DNA from 2 places in the Kitasatospora sp. CMC57 genome. Region 1 is predicted to be linked to the other one. Evidence: riboswitches for the same ligand, from Rfam matches in the RefSeq annotation. Region 1 holds a riboswitch; the other holds the start of a gene.
The links. A riboswitch is a leader RNA that binds a small molecule or an ion and turns the genes downstream of it on or off. The one in region 1 is predicted to bind glycine.

Region 1 (11,290 bases):
GATGCCGGACTGCTCGACCGGGACGGCGCCGTTGATGTACGCGGGCATCGCGGCGTAGGCGAGGCCGACGCCGAGGCCGAACACGGCGGAGGAGAGGTAGATGTCGGCCTCGGCCCCGTGGCGGAGCGCCAGGTAGATCAGGCCGATACCGCCGAGCAGGCCGCCGAGGACCAGCGGCAGGCGGGGCCCGCGGCGGGCGATCAGCAGCGCACCGACCGGGGCGGCGACCATCGAGCCGACGGCGGAGGGAAGCAGCATCACGCCGGCGTGCAGCACGCTGGCGGTGAAGCCGTAGTGGGCGAGCTTCTCCGGGGTCTGGGCGAAGTTGCTGATGACCAGGAACGAGCCGTACATGCCGAAGCCGATCAGCATCCCGGAGAGGTTGGTGAAGGCGACGGCCGGACGGGCCATCATCTTCATGTCCACCAGCGGGTGGGCGACCCTGACCTCGATCAGGCCCCAGACCAGTGCGATCACCGCGGCGAGGGCGAACAGGCCAAGGGTGCGGTTGGAGGTCCAGCCCCAGGTGTTGCCCTGGCTGACCGCGACCAGCAGGGCGGAGAGCCAGCCGGCCAGGGTGATCGCGCCGAGCGGGTCGGCGCCGCCGTTCTTGTCGGTGACCGGGTCGGTCGGGACCCGGAAGATCACCAGGACGACGGCCAGCAGGCCGAAGGCCAGGCCCATCCAGAAGATCGACTTGTAGTTCCAGTGCTCCAGCAGCAGGCCGGTGGCGACCAGGCCGAGGCCGCTGCCGACGCCCATCGAGGCGCTGATCAGCGCCACGCCGCCGGTGACCTTCTCCCTGGGGAGCTCGTCCCGGACGATGCTGATCGCCAGCGGGAGCACCCCGCCGCCTGCGCCCTGCAGGACGCGGGCGACCACCAGCCAGGTGAACGAGTGGGTGCCGACCGCCAGGGCAGATCCGGCGACCAGGCCGCCGAGCGAGACCAGCAGCATCGGCTTGCGGCCGCGCAGGTCGCCGAAGCGGCCGAGCAGCGGGGTCAGTACGGCGGCGGACAGCAGGTTCGCCGTCATCAGCCAGGTGATGTTCGAACCGGAGACGTCCAGTTCCTTGGCCAGGGAAGGCAGGATCGGGACGACCGCGGTCTGCACCACGCTGAACGCCAGCATCGCCAACACCAGGGCGGGGAGCACGCGCGCGCTGCTCGGCCTCACGGATTTTCCTCCAGTTCGGGCCACCCGTGCGGAGAGCTTCAGGTGGACGAAAGTAAATGAACTGAAGTAACCATGGCGCCAGATACTTCACTCTGTCAAATATTGCTTGGTGAAGCTTTGGCAAAGTGGCGCGGCGTCAGGCCGGGCGGAGCGGCTCCGGGCGCAGCTGGGCGCCGTTCGGGGACGTCGGGGCGGGCGCGGCGTCGGGACCCGGGACCGTGGTGCTGTCGTGGATCTCCACCTGCTCGCGGCGCAGCTCCTCGCGGATCACCGTCTCCTCGGTGAAGCGCTCGACCACCAGGCGGACCCGCTCCACCGGCGCCAGGTACTTGCGCACCACCGGCCGTTCCTCCCGGAGCGTCACCTCCTCGACCGCCTCGGCGATCTCGTGCTCGCTGAGCGCTGCCCGCTCCGCCTCGGTGACGGGCACCCGCTCCACCCGGACCCGCTCCTTCACCACCGGCACCTTGCGCTCGACCGGCTCCGAGGTGACGTACTTGCGGAGCTTCGCCGTCCCCAACACGTGCCACTCGGTGGTGACGTCCAGCCGCTCCTCGCGGCAGGTGATCTCCACCGGGTCGGCGGGTGCGTTGCCGGGCACGGTCGGGACGTGGGCGGTGGTGGTGGGCGGCGCGGCCATCGGCGGCTCGGCCTGGTGCCGGCCGGCCGGGGCCTCGGCGGCGGTGGTGAAAGCCATCGGGGCGGCCGCCACCGTCGGAGCGGCGGGTGAAGCGTTCATGCTGGTGTCCTTGCTGAGGGTGCCGAAGTCGAGGTCCTTGCCGGGCCCCGAGCCATTGCCTGCCGCGGCCGGGGCAGCGGCGCTGCCCCCGTCCAGGCCGTAGTACCGGTAGAGCTGGAGCTCCTGGGCGGGGGAGAGGTGCTGGCCGACCCCGAAGTCGGGGGAGTCCTTGATGAGCGACTTGTCGTACGGCACCCTGAGCTCCTCCCCGGAGAACTCGCTGGTGGTCAACGGGACGAAGGCGTCCCGGCCGAAGATCCCGGTCCGGACGGCGGCCCACTCCGGTTCGCCGGTCGCGTCGTCCAGGTACACCTCGTCGACCGTGCCGATCTTGTCGCCGTTCCGGTCGACCGCCTTGTGGCCGATCAGGTCTCGCGGGTCGATGTCGGTCTGCACGCTGTCCTCCAGCAAGTACGAAAGCCCCGTTGGCACACCGTCAGGAGACGGCCGAAGGAGCTGGTCGGCCGTACTTCACACCCAAAGCCATCCGGTTGACCCCCGCGAGCCGGACGCACCCGTCCGGGGCAGCGAGTACCCTCCGGGGCACCCGTGATCAACCGGCGGTCCGCTGGTACCCTGGGCCGCGACTGCCGAGCCCGCTCGGGAGAGTCCCCGCACCGCTCGCGTGGTGTCACGGGGACGCCGAAGGAGCAAACCCTCCCCGGAATCTCTCAGGCATCCGTACCGTGCGGGGTAGGTCACTCTGGAAAGCAGGGCAGGACCGACGGCGAGGGAGCCGACGGGCCCCACCCTCACCGACGGTGCAAGCCGACGGGGCGGCTCCGGCCGCCGCGTGCGTGCGAAGCTCTCAGGTACCGATGACAGAGGGGGAGGCCTGACGGGCTCGTTCGTCCCCGGCTCCGCTGCCCCACAGTGGTGTTGCCGTCCGGCGTGCGTGCCCCCGCCGGTCCGTGACCAGGAGGCCTCGACCCCATGAACGCCCAGCCGACCCTCACCGAGCTTGAGCAGTCAAGCCCCTTCGAGAACCGTCACATCGGCCCCGACGCCGCCGCCCAGGACAAGATGCTGGCGCAGGTCGGGTACGGCTCGCTGGACGAGTTGTCCGACGCCGCCGTCCCGGACGCGATCCGGAGCCTGACCGCGCTCGGCCTCCCGGCCGGCCGCAGCGAGGCGCAGGTGCTGGCCGAGCTGCGCGAGCTGGCGGGCCGCAACCAGGTACTCCAGCCGATGATCGGCCTCGGCTACTACGGCACCTTCACCCCGCCGGTGATCCTGCGCAACGTGCTGGAGAACCCGGCCTGGTACACGGCCTACACGCCGTACCAGCCGGAGATCTCGCAGGGCCGGCTGGAGGCCCTGATCAACTTCCAGACCGTGGTCGCCGACCTGACCGGGCTGGACACCTCCGGTTCGTCGCTGCTCGACGAGGGCACCGCCGCCGCCGAGGCGATGGCGCTGGCCCGCCGGGTCGGCAAGGTCAAGGGCGGGGTCTTCCTGGTCGACGCGGACACCCTGCCGCAGACGATCGCGGTGATCGAGACCCGGGCCGAGCCGACCGGCGTCGAGGTGGTCGTCGCCGACCTGTCGGCCGGCATCCCGGCCGAGGTCGCCGAGCGCGGTGTGTTCGGCGTGCTGCTCCAGTACCCCGGTGCCTCCGGCGCGGTCCGCGACCTGGCCCCGGTGATCGAGCAGGCGCACGGCCTGGGCGCGATCGTCGCGGTCGCCGCCGACCTGCTGGCGCTCACCCTGCTCAAGTCGCCGGGCTCGCTCGGCGCCGACATCGCCTGCGGCACCTCGCAGCGCTTCGGCGTCCCGATGGGCTTCGGCGGCCCGCACGCCGGCTACCTGGCGGTCCGCGCCGCGTACGCGCGCAGCCTGCCCGGCCGTCTGGTCGGGGTCTCGGTGGACGCCGACGGCAACCGCGCCTACCGGCTGGCGCTGCAGACCCGCGAGCAGCACATCCGCCGCGAGAAGGCCACCTCCAACATCTGCACCGCCCAGGTGCTGCTCGCCGTGATGGCCTCGATGTACGCGGTCTACCACGGCCCGGACGGCCTGGCCGACATCGCCCGCCGGACCCACCGCTACGCCGCCGCGCTGGCCGAGGGCCTGCGCGCGGGTGGCGTCGAGCTGACCACCGGTGAGTTCTTCGACACCGTCACCGCCAAGGTGCCGGGCCGAGCCGCGGCGGTCGTCGCCGCTGCCCGCGACAACGGCGTGAACCTCTTCCGGGTCAGCGAGGACCTGGTCTCGATCTCCTGCGACGAGACCACCACCCGCGAGCACCTGGCCGCCGTCTGGGCCGCCTTCGGCGTCACCGCCGAGGTCGTGGAGACCGCCGCCGCGCTGCCCGCCGCGCTGCTCCGCCAGGACGAGTACCTGACCCACCCGGTCTTCCACAGCCACCGCTCGGAGACCCAGATGCTGCGCTACCTGCGCCGCCTCGCGGACCGGGACTACGCGCTGGACCGGGGCATGATCCCGCTGGGCTCCTGCACCATGAAGCTCAACGCGACCACCGAGATGGAGCCGGTGACCTGGCCCGAGTTCGGCCAGCTGCACCCGTTCGCCCCGGTGGAGCAGGCCGAGGGCTTCCTGACCCTGATCCGGCAGCTGGAGCAGCAGCTGGTCGAGGTGACCGGCTACGACGCGGTCTCCATCCAGCCGAACGCCGGTTCGCAGGGCGAGCTGGCCGGTCTGCTCGCGGTCCGCGCGTACCACCGCGCCAACGGCGACACCCAGCGCGACGTCTGCCTGATCCCGGCCTCCGCGCACGGCACCAACGCGGCCTCCGCCGTGATGGCCGGCATGCGGGTGGTCGTGGTGAAGACCCTGACCGACGGTGACGTGGACGTCGAGGACCTCCAGGCCAAGATCGAGCAGCACCGCGACCAGCTCGCCGTGCTGATGGTCACCTACCCGTCCACCCACGGCGTGTTCGAGACCCAGATCACCGACATCTGCGCGGCCGTGCACGAGGCAGGCGGCCAGGTGTACGTGGACGGCGCCAACCTGAACGCGCTGGTCGGCCTGGCCAAGCCGGGCAAGTTCGGCGCCGACGTCTCACACCTGAACCTGCACAAGACCTTCTGCATCCCGCACGGCGGCGGCGGTCCGGGCGTCGGCCCGGTCGCGGTGCGCTCGCACCTGGCGCCGTACCTGCCGAACCACCCGCTGCAGTCCGAGGCGGGCCCGGCCACCGGCGTCGGCCCGATCTCGGCCGCGCCGTGGGGCTCGGCGGCCATCCTGCCGATCTCCTGGGCGTACGTCAGGCTGATGGGCGGCGAGGGCCTCAAGCGCGCCACCCAGGTCGCGGTGCTGAACGCCAACTACATCGCCAAGCGGCTCGCCCCGCACTTCCCGGTGCTCTACACCGGTCCGGGCGGGCTGGTCGCGCACGAGTGCATCATCGACCTGCGCCCGCTCACGAAGGAGACGGGGGTGACCGTGGACGACATCGCCAAGCGTCTGATCGACTACGGCTTCCACGCCCCGACCATGTCCTTCCCGGTGGCCGGCACGCTGATGATCGAGCCGACCGAGTCCGAGGACCTGGGCGAGATCGACCGGTTCTGCGACACCATGATCGAGATCCGCGCGGAGATCGAGAAGGTCGGCAGCGGCGAGTGGGCGGCGGACGACAACCCGCTGCGCAACGCCCCGCACACCGCCGCCACGATGGCCGGCGAGTGGACGCACGGCTACTCGCGCCAGGAGGCCGTCTTCCCGGCCGGCGTGAACCCGGCGGACAAGTACTGGCCGCCGGTGAGCCGGATCGACGGCGCGTACGGCGACCGCAACCTGGTCTGCTCCTGCCCGCCGCTGGACGAGTACGGCTCCTGAGCCGCTGAACAGGTGCCCCCGGTGGAGTCACTCCGCCGGGGGCACCCGGCGTTCGGTCAGGAGGCGATCGCCAGCGGGCGGCGGGGGCCGATCACCCGGCCGTCGGGCAGCAGCTCGCCGGTGTCGTCGAAGAGCAGGACGCCGTTGCAGAGCAGGCTCCATCCCTGGTCGGGGTGGCAGGCGACGGTGACGGCCGCCTCGTGATCGGTGGACTCCGCTGACGGACACTCAGGACGGTGCTGGCACATCTTCGTACCCTCGCTTCGCTGCTTGCACCCGGCCGACCGAGCCGGCGCAGCCCCTGGGTGCTCCGCCCCCGACGATCCGGTCCCCTGCGCCGGCCCAGGTGTGAACCGGCGCTCCGACGGGTAGGACAGCTCGCCCCCCGCGTCGGTTCCCAGTGTCGTCATCCCGGGAGCGTCGCGCAGCGATTTCGTGACATGCGCCACAACCGGATGCCAGGGATCACCCGTTCAGATGGCGCCCGCCGCCGGATGGCACGGAACGGGCCACCGGCGACTGACCCGCCCGGGGCGGCGCCGATGGCCCGTTCGGGTGAGGCCGGGTTCAGGCGCGGTCGAGGGCCAGGGGCCGGGAGAGCAGGGCTAGCAGCTCGCCGGCCGGGTAGACCCGGTGGGAGGTGATGCCGAGCGGGGCCGGGGCGAGCGGGATCAGCAGGTCGACCGAGGGGCCGGGCTCGGGATGGTGCAGCCAGAGGGCGGTGGCGTAGTGGCCCGGCATTGAGAGCAGCCTGGGCTGGTGCCTGGCCCGGGAGGCGAGGGCGAGCTGCCCCGCCTGGCGCAGCGCGCGCAGCGTGGAGTCCAGGTAGGGGCCGGCGGTGAAGTGCGAGAAGGTGTGGCCGTCCCCTGTCTCCAGCACCTCGGCCGCGGCGGCGGTCTCGTTCCCCGAGCGGATCAGGAAGCGCCAGCCCGTCCGGCGGGCGGTGGCCAGGGTGGCATCGGGCTCGTCGAGCACGTGCACCGCGAGCGGATGCGCGGGGAGCAGCCGTTCGGCGCCGCGCAGGGCGGCTGCCGACGGCGGGCTGAGCGCGGCCTCGGAGTCCAGGGCGGCGAGGACGGCGCGCAGGGCGCTCAACGGGGGCTGGGGCGTCTGCAGGGTCATGGCTGGTCGCCTCTCCGTGCTAGATCGGCGTGCGAGTGCGGCATACCGGCGTGGCGCTGAGGGAACCAGGCCGTGTCCGGTTGGGCATGATCGCGGCGTGGGCGCGGGCCTGCCGTCGCGAGAGCTTCGGGAGCGGCGGGCACCGGGCAGGAGCTGTGCGAATTTTACTCGAACAGGTGCACAGGGTGACCTTCATATCACGTTCAGTGTGCGATAGCAAGCGGGGTATTGTCTGACGCACCGTCAGTAGTCTTGTTCGGCCGCTGTGTTCGAGCTCGTACTAGAAATCTTCCGGCGGGGCATGATGCAGGGACGGTCGACCTAGGTGAAGGGGCACCCATGGGCGAGAAGGTCGTGGCGACACGCGCGGAACTGTCCGATCGGCAGCTGTACCGCCGGAAGCTGCAGGGCTGTCTGGACGCGCTGGAGCGGATGCTGCGCGAGGGGCGTTTCGACCGGCCGAGGGCCATGGTCGGTCTGGAGATCGAGCTCAACCTGGCCGACGACCTGGGCCGCCCGGTGATGCGCAACGAGCAGGTGCTGGCGGCGATCGCCTCGGGAGACTTCCAGACCGAGCTGGGCCGGTTCAACATCGAACTGAACATCGCCGCCCGCCGGCTCACCGGCCACGTGCTCGACGAGCTGCGCGAGGAGATCGACACCGGACTGCGCTACGCGGACCGGAAGGCCGAGGAGGTCGGCGCCCGGATCGCGATGGTCGGCATCCTGCCGACGCTGGACCTGGACCACACCGGCCTGGACGCGATGTCCCACAACGACCGGTACACCCTGCTCAGCGACCAGATACAGGCCGCCCGCGGCGAGGACATCGCCCTGGACATCGAGGGGGTGGAGCGGCTCACCGTCGAGTCGGTCACGATGGTCGCCGAGGCCGCCGCCACCTCGCTGCAGCTGCACCTCCAGGTCACCCCCGAGCGCTTCGCCCCGGTCTGGAACGCGGCCCAGGCGATCGCCTCGGTGCAGCTCGCGCTGGGGGCGAACTCGCCGTTCCTGTTCGGCCGCGAGCTCTGGCGGGAGACCAGGCCGGTGCTGTTCCAGCAGGCATGCGACACCCGTTCGGCGGAGCTCAAGGCGCAGGGCGTGCGTCCGATAACCTGGTTCGGCGAGCGCTGGGTGGACTCCGCGCTCGACCTGTTCACCGAGAACCAGCGGTACTTCCCGCCGCTGCTGCCGATCTGCGACGACGAGGACCCGGCCAAGGTGCTGGCCTCCGGCGGCATCCCGAAACTGGCCGAGATGCGCCTGCACAACGGCACCATCTACCGCTGGAACCGCCCGGTGTACGACGTCGCGGACGGCGTCCCGCACCTGAGGGTGGAGAACCGTTGTCTGCCGGCCGGTCCGACGGTGGTGGACACGCTGGCCAACGCCGCCTTCTACTACGGCCTGGTCCGGGTGCTGGCCGAGCAGCCCAGGCCGATCTGGACCAGGCTGCCGTTCGCCCAGGCGGACGAGAACTTCCACACCGCCGCCCGGCACGGCATCGACGCGGTGCTGCAGTGGCCGAAGGCCGGCCGGGGCGCCCGGGGCACCGCGCCGGTGGCCGCCACCGAGCTGGTGCTGACCGAACTGCTGCCGATGGCCAGGCAGGGTCTGGACGAGTGGGGCATCGAGCCGGCCGACCGGGACCGGTACCTCGGCATCATCGAGCAGCGCTGCCTGCGCCGCACCAACGGCGCCGCCTGGCAGGCCGCCACGGTGCACCTGCTGCGCGAGCGGTACGGGATGGACCGCACATCGGCGATCGCCGCGATGACCCGGCGCTACCTGGAGCACATGCGCGGCGGCGAGCCCGTGCACACCTGGCCGGTGGGCTGAACGGGCCGGCAGGTCGTCCTGCCGGTCTTCGCCGACCGGCTCTCAGGCGGGTGTGCGAGGATGATCGGCCCGGCGGCCCGCCGGGCCGATCATCCTCGTGGGAGTCCAGGTGACCACCGTTTCGACCCCGCCCGGGACCGCCGGAACCTCGCGCCGACTGCTCGGGATCGAGCTGCTGGTGGTGCTCGGGCTCTCGTTCGGGATGAGCGGCCTAGGCGCGCTGATCAGCTTCCTGGGCTCGCTCACCGAGCCCGCGCAGCTGGCCAAGCAGGTCGCCACCCTGAACGCGTCGCGCGCGCCCGGGCGCCCGTGGCTGGACCTGGCCTGGCAGCTGTACTACATCGCGCGCGGCCTGATGCCGGTCGCCCTGGTCGGCTACCTGCTGGTGCGCGAGGGCGCCTCGCTGCGGGTGCTCGGCTTCGACCTCCGGCAGCGGTGGCGGGACCTGGGCCGGGGCACGGCGGTGGCGGCCGCGATCGGCGGCACCGGCCTGCTGCTCTACCTGTCCGCGCAGGCGGCCGGGGTCAATCTGACCGTCGCCCCGTCCGGACTGCCGGACGTCTGGTGGCGGGTGCCGGTGCTGGTCTGCTCGGCCTGGGAGAACTCGATCGCCGAGGAGGTGATCGTGCTCGGGTTCCTGCTCCGGCGGCTCGGGCAGCTGGGCTGGGGCTGGCCCGCGACCGTGGTCGCCAGCTCGGTGCTGCGCGGTTCGTACCACCTGTACCAGGGCATCGGCGGGCTGGTCGGCAACATGGCGATGGGCGTGGTGTTCTGCCTGCTGTACCGCCGGTGGGGCCGGGTGATGCCGCTGGTGGTGGCGCACGCGCTGATCGACACGGTGGCCTTCGTCGGGTACGCGCTGCTGGCGGGGCACGTGAGCTGGCTGCCGACCGGCTGAGACCACGTCAGGCGCAGTCCTGCCCGAGCCGTCCGGTGCCGGGCGGCCGTCGCAGCAGCAGGTCGACGTGGTGGCGCTGCAGGCCCTGCCCGGGGTCCACCGGCAGCAGCAGCCGGTCCCGGCGCAGCAGTGAGCGGCGCAGCAGGCTGCCCGGGATCACGTCGTCCACCCAGGCGAACGGGCGGCCGTCGGCGTACCGGAGCAGCGGGGCCCACTTGTGCGCGGCGATCAGGTCGAGCACCGGCACCTTGGGGTCGTCCGGCCTCGGCACGTACCCGGAGAACCGGACCACCGGCAGCCGGGGCAGGCCGAGGGCCGGGGCGATGTGGATGTTGGCGTGGTCCTCCCAGGTGGTGGCCCAGCAGAGCTCGTACGTGCCGGCCAGCTCGCGCAGCCAGGCGGCGTGCCGGGCCGAGAGCAGCACGGCGTAGCCGAGCAGGGTGTGCGAGTCGAAGCCCGCGTCGGGGTGCGGACAGACCGGGTTGAGGACTCCGTCGACGTCCAGGAACAGCAGCGGCTTTGGCACTTGGCTCCCCCCAAGATGGCACCGTTGTCACATGGTCGGACGAGCGAATCCGGGGGACGGTTGCCTGCTGTCACCCGGAAATGACGGTCACCCGTTCCGGTACAACGTCGGGAGCGGCCCGGCGGAGGCGGCGGACCTGGGGTTCGGCCAGCACCACCAGCGCGAGCAGGACGACGAGCGCCGCACAGGTCCAGAGTGCGCCCTCCATGCCGAGGGCCAGGGCGACCGGGCCCGCCGCAGCGGTGCCGAGCGGCATCAGCCCGATCGAGCCGAAGTGGTCGTAGGCGGCGACCCGGGAGAACAGCTCGGGCGGGATCTCCTGCTGGAGCGCGACCATCCAGTTCACGCCGAAGACGGTGATGCCCGCGCCGCTGAGGAACATCGCGAGCGCGAGCACCGGCAGTGCGGCCCCGGCGGCGAGCGCGGCGGCCGGCAGGGCGAAGAGGAAGACCCCGACGTTGCCGACCAGGAGGATCCGGTCCGGCTGCCAACGGACCATCAGCGGTCCGGTCGCCAGCAGCCCCAGGCCGAAGGCGGCCAGCGCCAGGCCCCAGGCGTCCGCGCCACCGAGCCGCTGGTTGGCGACCACCGGGCCGTACACCGACTCCACCGCGCCGAGCGCCGCCATCACCACGCTGAACTGGAGCACCACCGCCCAGAGCCAGCGGCGGCCGGCGAACTCCCGCCAGCCCTCGCGGAGATCGGCCAGCAGGCCCCCGCCGTCCGCTTGGCGGACCGGGGCGTCCAGGTCGAGCAGCAGCCGCAGGGCGGCGGCGCAGAAGAAGGTGCCGGCGTCGATCGCCAGCACCCAGCCCGGGCCGACCGCCGCGACCAGCGCGCCGCCGAGTGCCGCGCCGCCGATCTGGGCGCCGTTCAGCGCCATCCGGAAGATCGCGAAGGCCCGGGCGGAGTGCTCCTTGGCCACCGACTCCATGATCATGCCCTCGGCGGCCGGGGCGTAGAACGCGAAGCCGACACCGCCGGCCGCCGAGAGCAGCAGCAGGTGCCAGAGGCCGGCCTGGCCGGTCAGCACCAGGGCGGCCAGCACCGCCTGGGAGAGCGCGCTGAACAGGTTGGCGGCGACCATCACGTGGTGCCGGGGGAGCCGGTCGGCCAGCGCGCCGCCGAGCAGGAGCAGCAACACCATCGGGACGATCCTGGCGGCCGTCACGTACCCGACCTCGGT
Region 2 (11,290 bases), 3.6 Mb from region 1:
GTGGTTGATCTTCTTGTAGAACTCGGCCGCCTTCGCCGGGTCCTTCTCCGCCGCGGCCGAGTCGAACCAGCCGTTGACCTCGGGGTCGTTGGTCTCGGGGTAGTTGCTGTTACCGGTCTTGGTGATGAAGCGGCCGTCCATGAGCGGCTGCATGTAGCCGGCGCCGTTCGGGTAGTCCGCGCCCCAGCCGGCCACGATCAGGCCGTAGCCCTTGGTGTGGACGGTGTCGGGCGAACCGGCGACCGAGGCCAGCAGCTTGCCGTCGTACTGGTCGACGTTCACCGTGACGTTGATGGCCTTCAGGGCGGTCTGCAGCGCGACGGCCGTGTTGACCTCCTTGGCCTTGTTGCCACGGACGGCGATGGTGGTGGTGAAGCCCTCCGGCTTGCCGCACTCCTTGAGCTCGGCCTTGGCCTTCTCCAGGTCCGGCTTGCCCTTGGTCAGGCCGTACGGGTCGTAGTCGTCCGAGCCGAGGATGTTCGGGGGCAGCATCGAGCCGAACAGCGAACCGGCCGAGGAGCCGCCACGGGCGGTCTGCAGCGCGGTGGTGTCGGCCGCGTACATCACGGCCTTGCGGCAGTGGATGTTGTCGAACGGCGCGACCTTCGGGACCAGCGAGATGAAGCGGATGAAGCCGTTGTACGGGTTGTCCGTGTTGGCCTTCAGCGCCGGGTCGGTGAGGACCTTGGCCTGGGCGGCCTGCGAGAGACCGGTCTGCGCCCAGTCGAGGTCCGCGGTGCCGTCCAGCTGGCGGGCGTCCATGTCGTCGGCGTTGGTGGTGATCGTCAGCTTGACGACGTCCGGCAGCGCCTTGCGGAACGAGTCGGTGGCCGGGTCCCAGTTCTCGTTGCGGACCAGCTCGTAGCCCTTGCCCGGCTCGGCCGACTTGAACTTGTACGGGCCCGAGGAGACCGGCTTGTCACCGTACTTGGCGCCGGTGTCCAGCTTCTGCGGCACGGGCGAGGCGGAGCCCATCGCCAGCAGGTACGGGAAGGACGAGTCCGCCGCGGCCAGGTGGAAGATGATCGTGTTGTCGTCCGGGGTCTCGACCGTCTTCAGACCCAGCTTGTTCGGGTCCGTGTCGGTGTAGGGGCCCTTGTAGTCCTGGCCCTGGTCGAGCGAGTTGATCAGGTAGGTCGGACCACCGGCGACGACGTCCTGCGCGAAGATGCGCTCGATGCCGTACTTGATGTCCTTGGTGGTGATCGGCGAGCCGTCCTCGAACTTCAGGCCGCTCTTCAGCTTGAAGGTGTAGGTCTTGCCGTCGGCGGCGATCTCCGGCTGCGCGGCGGCGAGGTCCGGAACGAGCTTCAGGCCCTCCTTGCCCGGCTTGCCGTCGAAGGCCAGCAGCGTACGGGCGTAGAAGCGCTCGTAGTTCCACACCGAGGCGTAGTACGCGCGACCCGGGTCCAGCGAGTCGACGTCCGTGCTGGACCACAGGTTGAGCGTGCCGCCCTTCTTGTCGGAGGGGTTGAGCACCTTGTCGACGGCGGCGTTGAAGCCACCCTTCGAGGCGGACTTGCTGGCGCCGTCGCCGGCGCCGCCGCCCTTCGAGCCGCCGCAGGCGGACACGGTGAGGGCCAGCGTGGCCACCAGGGCGGCGGCGGCGAGCGTCCTGTTACGCGTCATGGGTACGGATCCTCCTGATGATGTGCGGGCCTGAGCGGTCCGCCGGGGGGCTGTGGTCCCCCAAGTGGGTGGGCCGCGTGATGGACCGGCCGTCGATGGGGGTCGGACGGCCTTGCGGGGTGGGGCGGTTGGTGCTCGCCTGGGGGCTCAGTTGCCCTTGGGGTCGAGCGCGTCACGCAGGCCGTCGCCGAACAGGTTGAAGGCGAGGACGGTGACGAAGATGGCCAGACCGGGGATCACCATGTAGGTCGGGTCGACCTGGTAGATCTTGGTGGCCTCGGAGAGCATCTGGCCCCAGGAAGGGGTCGGCGGCTTGACGCCCGCGCCCAGGAAGCTCAGGGCGGCCTCGCTGAGGATGTTGGTGGGGATGATCAGGGTCGCGTAGACCAGGATCGGGGCCACCAGGTTGGGGAGCAGCTCGCGGAGCAGGATGTGCACCCGGCCCGCGCCCAGGCTGCGGGCCGCGTCGACGAACTCCCGTTCGCGCAGCGACAGCGCCTGTCCTCTGACGATGCGTCCGATGTAGGGCCAGCCGAAGAAGCCGATCACCAGCACCAGGATCGCCATCCGGACCCCGCTGCCTTCGAGGCCGAGCAGGGAGTTGGGCATCACCGAGACCAGTGCGATGCTGAACAGCAGCTGCGGGAAGGCGAGCAGGACGTCCATCACCCGGCTGATCGCGGAGTCGATCCAGCCGCCGAAGTACCCGGCCGTGACACCCATCAGCACGCCGATGACCACCGACACGGCGGCCGCGAGCAGGGCCACCGTCAGCGAGATGCGGGCACCGTAGACGATCCGGCTGAACACGTCGCGACCGAAGGTCGGGTCCACGCCGAACAGGTAGTCCGCACTCATCCCGCCGAACGCGCCCTTGGGCAGCCCCAGGTCGGGGTTGATCTGGTCCGGGTGCGGCTCGTCGACCGGGTGACCCAGGAGCGCGGTGAGCACCGGCGCGAAGACCGCGGCCAGGACCAGCAGCAGCACCACGATGCCACCCGTGAGCGCGACCTTGTCGCGCTTGAGCCGGTCCCAGGCGATCCGGCCCGGCGAGCGGCCCTCGATCTTCTTGGCCGGCACGGCGGTCGGCGGCGGAGCGTCGATCGTGCTCTCAGTGGAAGTGCTCATGTCTCAGTTCGTTCCCCTCGCCGACGGTGGCCGGCCCACGGTCCGGACACGCACGGACGTCGGGCCCGGTGGGGCCCGGGTCCGAGAAGGTCCGGTGTCGCGTACTGGTGCGGAGGTGGTGCTGGTGCGTCGGTGCGGTGCTGCCCGGCCGCTGTTACGGCGGTGTACGAAGGATGCTGAAAAGCAAGGTGGTTGCAGGACCGGGTCGGCCAAACCCATGAACCGCGTTGGGCAGACTCTCTGGCATTCGGGTCGCGATACGCCAGACCTGACAACCGAAGGATGCCCAACTGTGATCTGTCCGCATGCAGTTGTGATCTTGGCGAATAACGCTCTTCACACAGCTGTTACATGCCTGTCAAGATGGGTGCGGATGAACGACCTGGACGTACCCCAACCACCCCGTCGGACCAGGGGGTTCACTGCCAGGGCTGATGCGGCCAGTACCCCTGCGCCGGGTAGGGACGGGCCTCCCGGTCGAAGAACGGGCGGGCGCAGGCGCGCATCCACATCGCCACCGGGTCCCACTCGTCGGCCAGCACCACGGTGGAGACCGGCAGGCCGGCCGGGATCTGCGGCAACGCCCGCTGCACCAGCGCCCTGGCCGCCTCGACGGCGGGCGGCGAGGTGTCGTAGAGATCGAGACCGATCGCCAGGTACGGCTCACCGAGGGCCGGCCGCACCCAGGCCTGCCGGAGCGCCCTGACCGGGCGGACCTCGGCCGCCTCGCGCTGCAACTGGGCGTAGAACTGCGGTGCCTGGACCACCGGCTCGGTCAGCTGGAGCGGCCCGGCGGGCAGTCGGTCGAGACCGGCGGCGACCCGCCGCAGATCGGCCCACGGCACCCCGACCCCGCCGCCGGGCACGTGCGGGTTCAGCCACAGGCCCCAGCGGGTGCGGTACAGCGCGTTGGCGATCTCCGGCCCCGGGATCACCTCGTGACTGCGGGCCCAGCCGCTCGCGGCCAGCTGCTCGGGCGAGGTGACGGCGGGCGCGTAGCCGTGGCCGCCGATCTCCATGTTCCCGTACTGGGCGTCAGGGCTGCCCGGGGTGCCGTGCCACAGCAGCATCCAGACCCGGCCCTCGGCCAGCGCGTACAGCAGGCGCTCGTAGGCGTCGAAACGGTCGGGCGCGACCTCGCCGAGGGCGCGCTCGATCGCGCCGTCTGCCGTCGCTCCCGCGCTCATGCCTCGCTCCGCCCGTCTCCGCCCGTCCCGCCCGTCCGGCCCTGGGCTCCGAGCGAAGCCTATTGGGCCGTCCCGACAGCCGTCATACCGCCGCCCCGTACCGGTGGGTCACCCGTCGGCTCAGCCCGCGACCGTGCCGGACCTGACGTAGAAGGGACGTACCCGGGTGAGCATCCAGTCCACCACCGGATCGGCCACCAGATCCAGCAGCACCAGGTGGACGCCCCACGGCGGCGGGGTGGTTCCGAGCGCCCGCCCGAGCGCCTCGTTGACCTGGCCGGGATCGGCCGGCCAGCCGGCGTCCAGCTGCACCCCGATGAACAGCACGGGCGTGTCCCGCTCCACCCCGGCCAGCGCCCGACGAGCCGTCAGGACACCTGGCAGTTCGGCGAGTTCGGTGATCGCGGCCCCCAGGAAGGCGTACGGCTCCTCGGCCGGCTCCGGCTCCCGCAGCGCCACCCTGGCACCGTCCGGCTGCTGCTCCCAGCGCTCGCCCTGCGGCCCCCGGCGCAGCTCGCCGACCCCCTCCGGCGGCACCGGGATGCCCACCGGCGCCTCCGGGTTGACCGCGATGCCGACCCCGAGCGGCAGCCCCCGGGCGAACTCCCAGGCCGGGGCGATCGCGAAGGCGAGGCCCGGCGCGTGCTGCAGGAAGGTCTCCTGCGAGGAGAAGACCGGGACGTACGGCGAGCCCGCCAGTTCGATCGTGGGCAGGTCGAGACCGCTGCCCTGCGGGTCCGCCCCGGCCGGCAGCGGGATCCAGATCCGACTGCGCGCCAGCACCTCGATCACCCGGGGCGTCGCGCCCGGATCGCCGAGCGCGGCGGTCAGCACCTGCTCCAGCTCGTTGACCGGCCAGCTGCCACCGGGCGGCGCGCTGCCCGGCTCGGCCCATGCCTGCGCCCCTGTGTCGCCCGCCGGGTAACCCATCGCCCTCTGGTACCGCCCCTCTAGGTCTGTGCTGCGACGAGCGTAGCGGTCGGCCCCCTCTCCCACGGGGGTTGCGACTCGTGCCATGATGACCCCGCCCACAACTTCACACTGGCCGCTCGAACCCGCGCGGGAGAGTCCGGACTGCCCTCGTGGCACAGGCCGGCGCCGAAGGAGCAAGTCCTCCCCGGAATCTCTCAGGCACCCCTACCGCCCGGGCGAGGCAGATCTGGAAAGTGGACACGGCCGCGCCGTGCGCCCACCCACGGTGCAAGCCGCCATCCTTGGATGTGCGGTGAAGCTCTCAGGTTGTGACGACAGACGGGGAGACTCCACCCCCGCATGCCCGTTTGCTGCCAAGGAGTCCAGTCACCATGTCCCCTCGCCTCACCGCGCTCGACGCCCTGCACCGCTCGCTCGGCGCGACCATGACCGACTTCGCCGGCTGGGACATGCCGCTCCGCTACGGCAGCGAGCGCGAGGAGCACCTCGCGGTCCGTACGAAGGCCGGCCTCTTCGACCTCTCGCACATGGGCGAGATCACCGTGACGGGCCCCCAGGCCGGTGAGCTGCTGGACCACGCACTGGTCGGCTTCATCTCCGCGCTCGGCGTGCTGCGCGCCCGGTACACCATGATCTGCCGCGAGGACGGCGGCATCCTGGACGACCTGATCGTCTACCGCACCGGCGAGACCGAGTACATGGTGGTCGCCAACGCCTCGAACGCCCAGGTGGTGCTGGACGCGCTGACCGAGCGCGCGGCCGGCTTCGACGCCGTGGTCCGCGACGACCGGGACGCCTACGCGCTGATCGCGGTCCAGGGCCCGGAGGCCAACGGCATCCTCGCCTCGGTCACCGACGCCGACCTGCCCGGCCTCAAGTACTACGCGCTGCTCCCCGCCACCGTCGCGGACCGCGAGGTCTGGCTGGCCCGCACCGGCTACACCGGCGAGGACGGCTTCGAGGTCTTCTGCGCCCCGGCCGACGCCGAGCACCTGTGGAACGCGCTCACCGAGGCCGGCGCCCCCGTCGGCCTGATCCCCTGTGGCCTCTCCTGCCGCGACACCCTTCGCCTGGAGGCCGGCATGCCGCTGTACGGGCACGAGCTCTCCACCGACCTGACCCCGTTCGACGCCGGGCTCGGCCGGGTGGTGCGCTTCGACAAGGAGGGCGACTTCGTCGGCCGCAAGGCCCTGGAGGCCGCCGCCGCACAGGCCGAGACCAACCCCCCGCGCAAGCTGGTCGGCCTGGTCTCGGAGGGCAAGCGCGTCCCGCGCGCCGAGTACGACGTCGTCAGCCCGGACGGCACCCCGATCGGGCGGATCACCTCGGGTGCCCCGTCCCCCACCCTGGGCAAGCCGATCGCCATCGCGTACGTGGACGCGGCGCACGCCGCCCCCGGCACCGAGGTGGCGGTCGACGTGCGCGGCAGGCACGAGCCGGTCGAGGTCGTCGCGCTGCCGTTCTACAAGCGCGCCCGCTGACACCCTTTCAGTTCCGGAACCCCGGTCCGCTCAGCGGACGGCTTCGCCCTACCCTCTTGCGATCCTGGAGAATGACACCATGAGCAACCCCACGCACCTGCAGTACACCGAGGAGCACGAGTGGCTGACCGAGGCCGAGGACGGTGTCTCGACGGTCGGCATCACCAAGCACGCCGCCGACGCCCTCGGTGACATCGTGTACGTCCAGCTCCCGGAGGTCGGTGACACCGTCACCGCTGGTGAGACCTGTGGCGAGCTCGAGTCCACCAAGTCGGTCAGCGACCTGTACTCCCCCGCCACCGGCGAGGTCGTCGAGATCAACCAGGCCGTCATCGACGACCCGGCCTCGGTCAACAGCGACCCGTTCGGCGACGCCTGGCTCTACAAGGTCCGCGTCGAGGCGACCGACAAGCTGCTGTCGGCCGCCGAGTACGACGCCTTCATCAAGGCCTGACCACCGGTTGACGGGGGGCCGGCCGCAGCGCGGCGGCCGGCTCCCTCCCCTGGTCCACTGCCCGCACCGCCCCACGGGAAGACCCTGACATGACGGTTCTCAATCAGTCCCTGCACGCGCTCGACCCCGAGATCGCCGCCGCGGTCGACGCCGAGCTGCACCGCCAGCAGACCACCCTCGAGATGATCGCCTCCGAGAACTTCGCGCCCGTCGCGGTGATGGAGGCGCAGGGATCGGTCCTCACCAACAAGTACGCCGAGGGCTACCCCGGCAGGCGCTACTACGGCGGCTGCGAGCACGTCGACGTGGCCGAGCAGATCGCCATCGACCGGGTCAAGGAGCTGTTCGGGGCAGAGTACGCCAACGTCCAGCCGCACTCCGGCGCCTCCGCCAACCAGGCCGCCCTGTTCGCGATCGCCCAGCCCGGTGACACCATCCTTGGCCTGGACCTCGCGCACGGCGGCCACCTGACCCACGGTATGCGCCTCAACTTCTCCGGCAAGCAGTTCAACGTGGTCGCGTACCACGTCGACTCGGCCGGCCTGGTCGACATGGCCGAGGTCGAGCGCCTCGCCAAGGAGCACCGCCCCAAGGTGATCATCGCGGGCTGGTCCGCCTACCCCCGCCAGCTGGACTTCGCCGAGTTCCGCCGGATCGCCGACGAGGTCGAGGCCTACCTGTGGGTCGACATGGCCCACTTCGCGGGCCTGGTCGCGGCGGGCCTGCACCCGAACCCGGTCGAGTACGCGGACGTGGTCACCTCGACCACGCACAAGACGCTCGGCGGCCCCCGCGGCGGCATCATCCTGGCCAAGCAGGACTTCGCCAAGAAGCTGAACTCCTCGGTCTTCCCCGGCTTCCAGGGCGGCCCGCTGGAGCACGTGATCGCGGCCAAGGCCGTCTCCTTCAAGGTCGCCGCCTCCGAGGACTTCAAGGAGCGCCAACAGCGCACCCTGGAGGGCGCGAAGCTGCTCGCCGAGCGTCTGCTCCAGGACGACGCGACCGCCGCCGGCGTCTCGGTCCTCTCCGGTGGCACCGACGTGCACCTGGTCCTGGTCGACCTGCGCAACAGCCAGCTGGACGGCCAGCAGGCCGAGGACCGGCTGCACGAGGTCGGCATCACGGTCAACCGCAACGCCGTCCCGAACGACCCCCGCCCGCCGATGGTCACCTCCGGCCTGCGGATCGGCACCCCGGCGCTGGCCACCCGCGGCTTCCAGGCCGAGGACTTCCGCGAGGTCGCCGACATCATCGCCGAGACCCTGCTGCCCACCTTCGACGAGGCCAAGGCCGAGTCGCTGAAGGCCCGGGTCACCGCGCTGGCCGTGAAGTACCCGCTCTACCCCGAGCTGTAGCCAGCTCTTCGCCGGGAGGTGTGACGGGCGACACCCGCCACACCTCCCGGCCACCCGGGGCACCGCGCACACTGGACAGTGAGGCGGTGCCCCGTCCCATGCCCGGCGTTGCGCGTCCGTCCACCCGACGGAGTGCCACCCTCCACTCCACGAGACCAGACAAGGACGTCACCCCGTGGCCATCAGCGTCTTCGACCTCTTCTCCATCGGCATCGGCCCCTCCAGTTCGCACACCGTGGGACCGATGCGCGCGGCGCGGATGTTCGCCCGCCGCCTGAAGTCCGAGAGCCTGCTGGCCCGGACCACCGGCATCCGGGCCGAGCTGTTCGGCTCCCTCGGCGCCACCGGCCACGGCCACGGCACCCCGAAGGCCGTCCTGCTCGGCCTGGAGGGCAACTCCCCCCGCACGGTCGACGTCGACCAGGCGGACCTGGACGTGGACCGGATCAAGGCCGAGAAGCGGATCCACCTGCTCGGGGTCCAGGACATCGCCTTCGACCCCGACACCCAGCTGGTCCTGCACCGCCGCAAGTCGCTGCCGTACCACGCCAACGGCATGACCCTGTGGGCCTTCGACGCCGAGGGCGCCGAGCTGCTGTGCAAGACCTACTACTCCGTCGGCGGCGGCTTCGTGGTCGACGAGGACGCGATCGGCGCCGACCGGGTGGTCCCCGACGACACCGCGCTGCGCTACCCCTTCCGCACCGGCGAGGAGCTGCTCCGGCTCACCCGGGAGACCGGCCTCTCCATCTCCGGGCTGATGCTGGAGAACGAGAAGGCCTGGCGCACCGAGGCGGAGATCAGGACCGGGCTGCTGGAGATCTGGCGGGTCATGCAGGAGTGCGTCGCGGCCGGCATGAGCCGCGAGGGCATCCTGCCGGGCGGTCTGAAGGTCCGTCGGCGGGCGGCCTCCGGCGCCCGCGCCATGCGCGCCGAGGGCATCAGCCCGGCCAACGCGATGGAGTGGGTCACCCTCTACGCGATGGCCGTGAACGAGGAGAACGCCTCCGGCCAGCGGGTGGTCACCGCCCCCACCAACGGCGCGGCCGGCATCATCCCCGCCGTCCTGCACTACTTCACGAACTTCATCCCCGGCGCGGACGAGGACGGCATCGTCCGCTTCCTGCTCGCGGCCGGTGCGATCGGCATGCTCTTCAAGGAGAACGCCTCCATCTCCGGCGCCGAGGTCGGCTGCCAGGGCGAGGTCGGCTCCGCCTGCTCGATGGCGGCCGGCGGTCTCGCCGAGGTCCTCGGCGGCAGCCCCGAACAGGTCGAGAACGCCGCCGAGATCGGCATCGAGCACAACCTCGGCCTCACCTGCGACCCGGTCGGCGGCCTGGTCCAGATCCCCTGCATCGAACGCAACGGCATGGCCTCCGTCAAGGCCGTCACCGCCGCCCGGATGGCCCTCCGGGGCGACGGCCGCCACCACGTCTCCCTCGACAAGGCCATCAAGACCATGAAGGAGACCGGCGCCGACATGAAGGTCAAGTACAAGGAGACCTCGCGCGGCGGCCTCGCGGTCAACGTCATCGAGTGCTGACGACCTGACGGGTTCAGTCCGCCAGCAGCGCCCGCAGCACCTCGGCGATCCGGTCCCGGGTGGCCGGATCGGTGATCAGGCCGTCGGTGTCGCGGGCGCCGGGCGGGACCGGGATGGTGGCGCAGGCCGGCTCGGCGACGGCCGCGCCGGTGTATCCGAGGACCGAGGCGAGGGTGGCGGCGGCGCCGGTGCCGCGGCCGGGGGCGGCGGCGGTGATCCAGGCGGCGGGCTTGTCACTGATCTCGACGCCGCCGACGGTCCAGTCCAGCAGGTTCTTGAAGGAGCCGGGGAGGGTGCCCGCATACTCGGGGGCGGAGATCAGCAGGGCGTCGGCTGCGGCTATCGCGGCCCGTAGCTCGGCCACCGGCGCGGGCAGCGGGTCGGTGTCGTGGTCGGGGTTGAAGTGCGGCAGACCGGCCAGCCCTTCGTAGAACGTGGTGGTCACGCCCTCGGGGGCCAGCGCGGCGGCGGTCCGCAGCACCGCCTCGTTGGAGGACCCGGCCCGCAGGCTTCCGCTCAGCAACAGCACGTGGCGCGTCGTCATGCGGACAACTTACCGGCCTGCCGCCGTACGGGAGTTGGAGCCCGCTAAAGCTTCCGACCCCGTCGGCGGCGACGGCCGTCAGGAGCCGGTGGTGCCGTCCGCGAGCTCGCGGAGCAGGTCGAGGTGGCCGTTGTGGCGGGCGGTCTCCTCGATCAGGTGCAGGATGATCCAGCGTAGGTTGATCTGCCGCCCGTCCCGGACGGTCCGCTGCGCGACGGTGTCCAGGTCGGTGGCGGCGACCAGTTCGCGGTAGCGGTCGGTCGCGGTCCGGTAGTCGTCCAGGAGCTCCGCCAGCGGCAGGTCCACGGCGATCCGCATCTCGCGGTCCGGGTCCTCGTCGGTCCACGGTCCCTCGTCCTCCCCGCCGAGGAAGACCACGTCGAACCAGTAGTGCTCGACCCAGCGCAGGTGGCTGATCAGCCCGGCCATGGTCATCAGCGGGGAGCCTGGCAGCGGGGCCCTGCGGGCGTCGTCGAGGGCCAGGTTCTCGCACTTGGCGAGTGCGGTGGCGCGGGTGTAGTCGAGGAAGGTGGCGAGCGAGGTGCGCTCGTCGAGGCTGGGCGGCAGATCGGTTCGGGTCATGATCCGGAATGATGGCCGCCGACGGCCAGGCTGTCGACCGGAATAATCAAAGGCCAGGATGCGAATCCATACGATTAGTCCAGGTGAAGTAGGTTACAGACCTTTCAATCGATTTTGCCCACATGCTGAGACCGTGCGATAGTCGAGACATCGAGAGCTGCGGCCGCCCCGACCCGGTCGGCCGTCCGCACCGCGTGGCACGCACCCCCTTGGCTTGCGCGGTGACCTGCAGGGGCCCCCACACCGCACCACGGTGACCGGGGGCCCCGCACTGTTTTCCGGAGCGCCCGGATCAGACCGGTGCCCGCTCCCGAACCTTGAGCTCGAACCAGACACCCTTGCCGCGCGGCAGCAGATCCGCGCCCCAGCGCTCCGAGATGGTGCTGATCAGCAGCATGCCGTACCCGGTCTCGTTGCCCGGCTCGGCCAGGATCAGGCAGGGCAGCGCTCGGGA

Region 2: another riboswitch for glycine. It lies ahead of gcvT (glycine cleavage system aminomethyltransferase GcvT); the one in region 1 lies ahead of gcvP (aminomethyl-transferring glycine dehydrogenase).

What each region holds. Positions count from the first base shown of each region.
Region 1 is NZ_AP035881.2:6,218,218-6,229,507, forward strand. It holds gene ACKUU6_RS27935 (MFS transporter) at 1-1,176, opposite strand, end outside; gene ACKUU6_RS27940 (DUF2382 domain-containing protein) at 1,313-2,311, opposite strand; glycine riboswitch at 2,507-2,612, shown strand; gene gcvP (aminomethyl-transferring glycine dehydrogenase) at 2,849-5,719, shown strand; gene ACKUU6_RS27950 (DUF5999 family protein) at 5,776-5,967, opposite strand; gene ACKUU6_RS27955 (hypothetical protein) at 6,287-6,841, opposite strand; gene ACKUU6_RS27960 (glutamate-cysteine ligase family protein) at 7,181-8,680, shown strand; gene ACKUU6_RS27965 (CPBP family intramembrane glutamic endopeptidase) at 8,790-9,578, shown strand; gene ACKUU6_RS27970 (HAD domain-containing protein) at 9,586-10,104, opposite strand; gene ACKUU6_RS27975 (MFS transporter) at 10,175-11,290, opposite strand, start outside.
Region 2 is NZ_AP035881.2:2,627,162-2,638,451, forward strand. It holds gene ACKUU6_RS11560 (ABC transporter substrate-binding protein) at 1-1,629, opposite strand, end outside; gene ACKUU6_RS11565 (ABC transporter permease) at 1,777-2,757, opposite strand; gene ACKUU6_RS11570 (enhanced serine sensitivity protein SseB C-terminal domain-containing protein) at 3,177-3,944, opposite strand; gene ACKUU6_RS11575 (enhanced serine sensitivity protein SseB) at 4,065-4,874, opposite strand; glycine riboswitch at 4,995-5,097, shown strand; gene gcvT (glycine cleavage system aminomethyltransferase GcvT) at 5,249-6,358, shown strand; gene gcvH (glycine cleavage system protein GcvH) at 6,438-6,812, shown strand; gene glyA (serine hydroxymethyltransferase) at 6,902-8,167, shown strand; gene ACKUU6_RS11595 (L-serine ammonia-lyase) at 8,343-9,710, shown strand; gene ACKUU6_RS11600 (NADPH-dependent FMN reductase) at 9,724-10,254, opposite strand; gene ACKUU6_RS11605 (DinB family protein) at 10,333-10,836, opposite strand; gene ACKUU6_RS11610 (ATP-binding protein) at 11,129-11,290, opposite strand, start outside.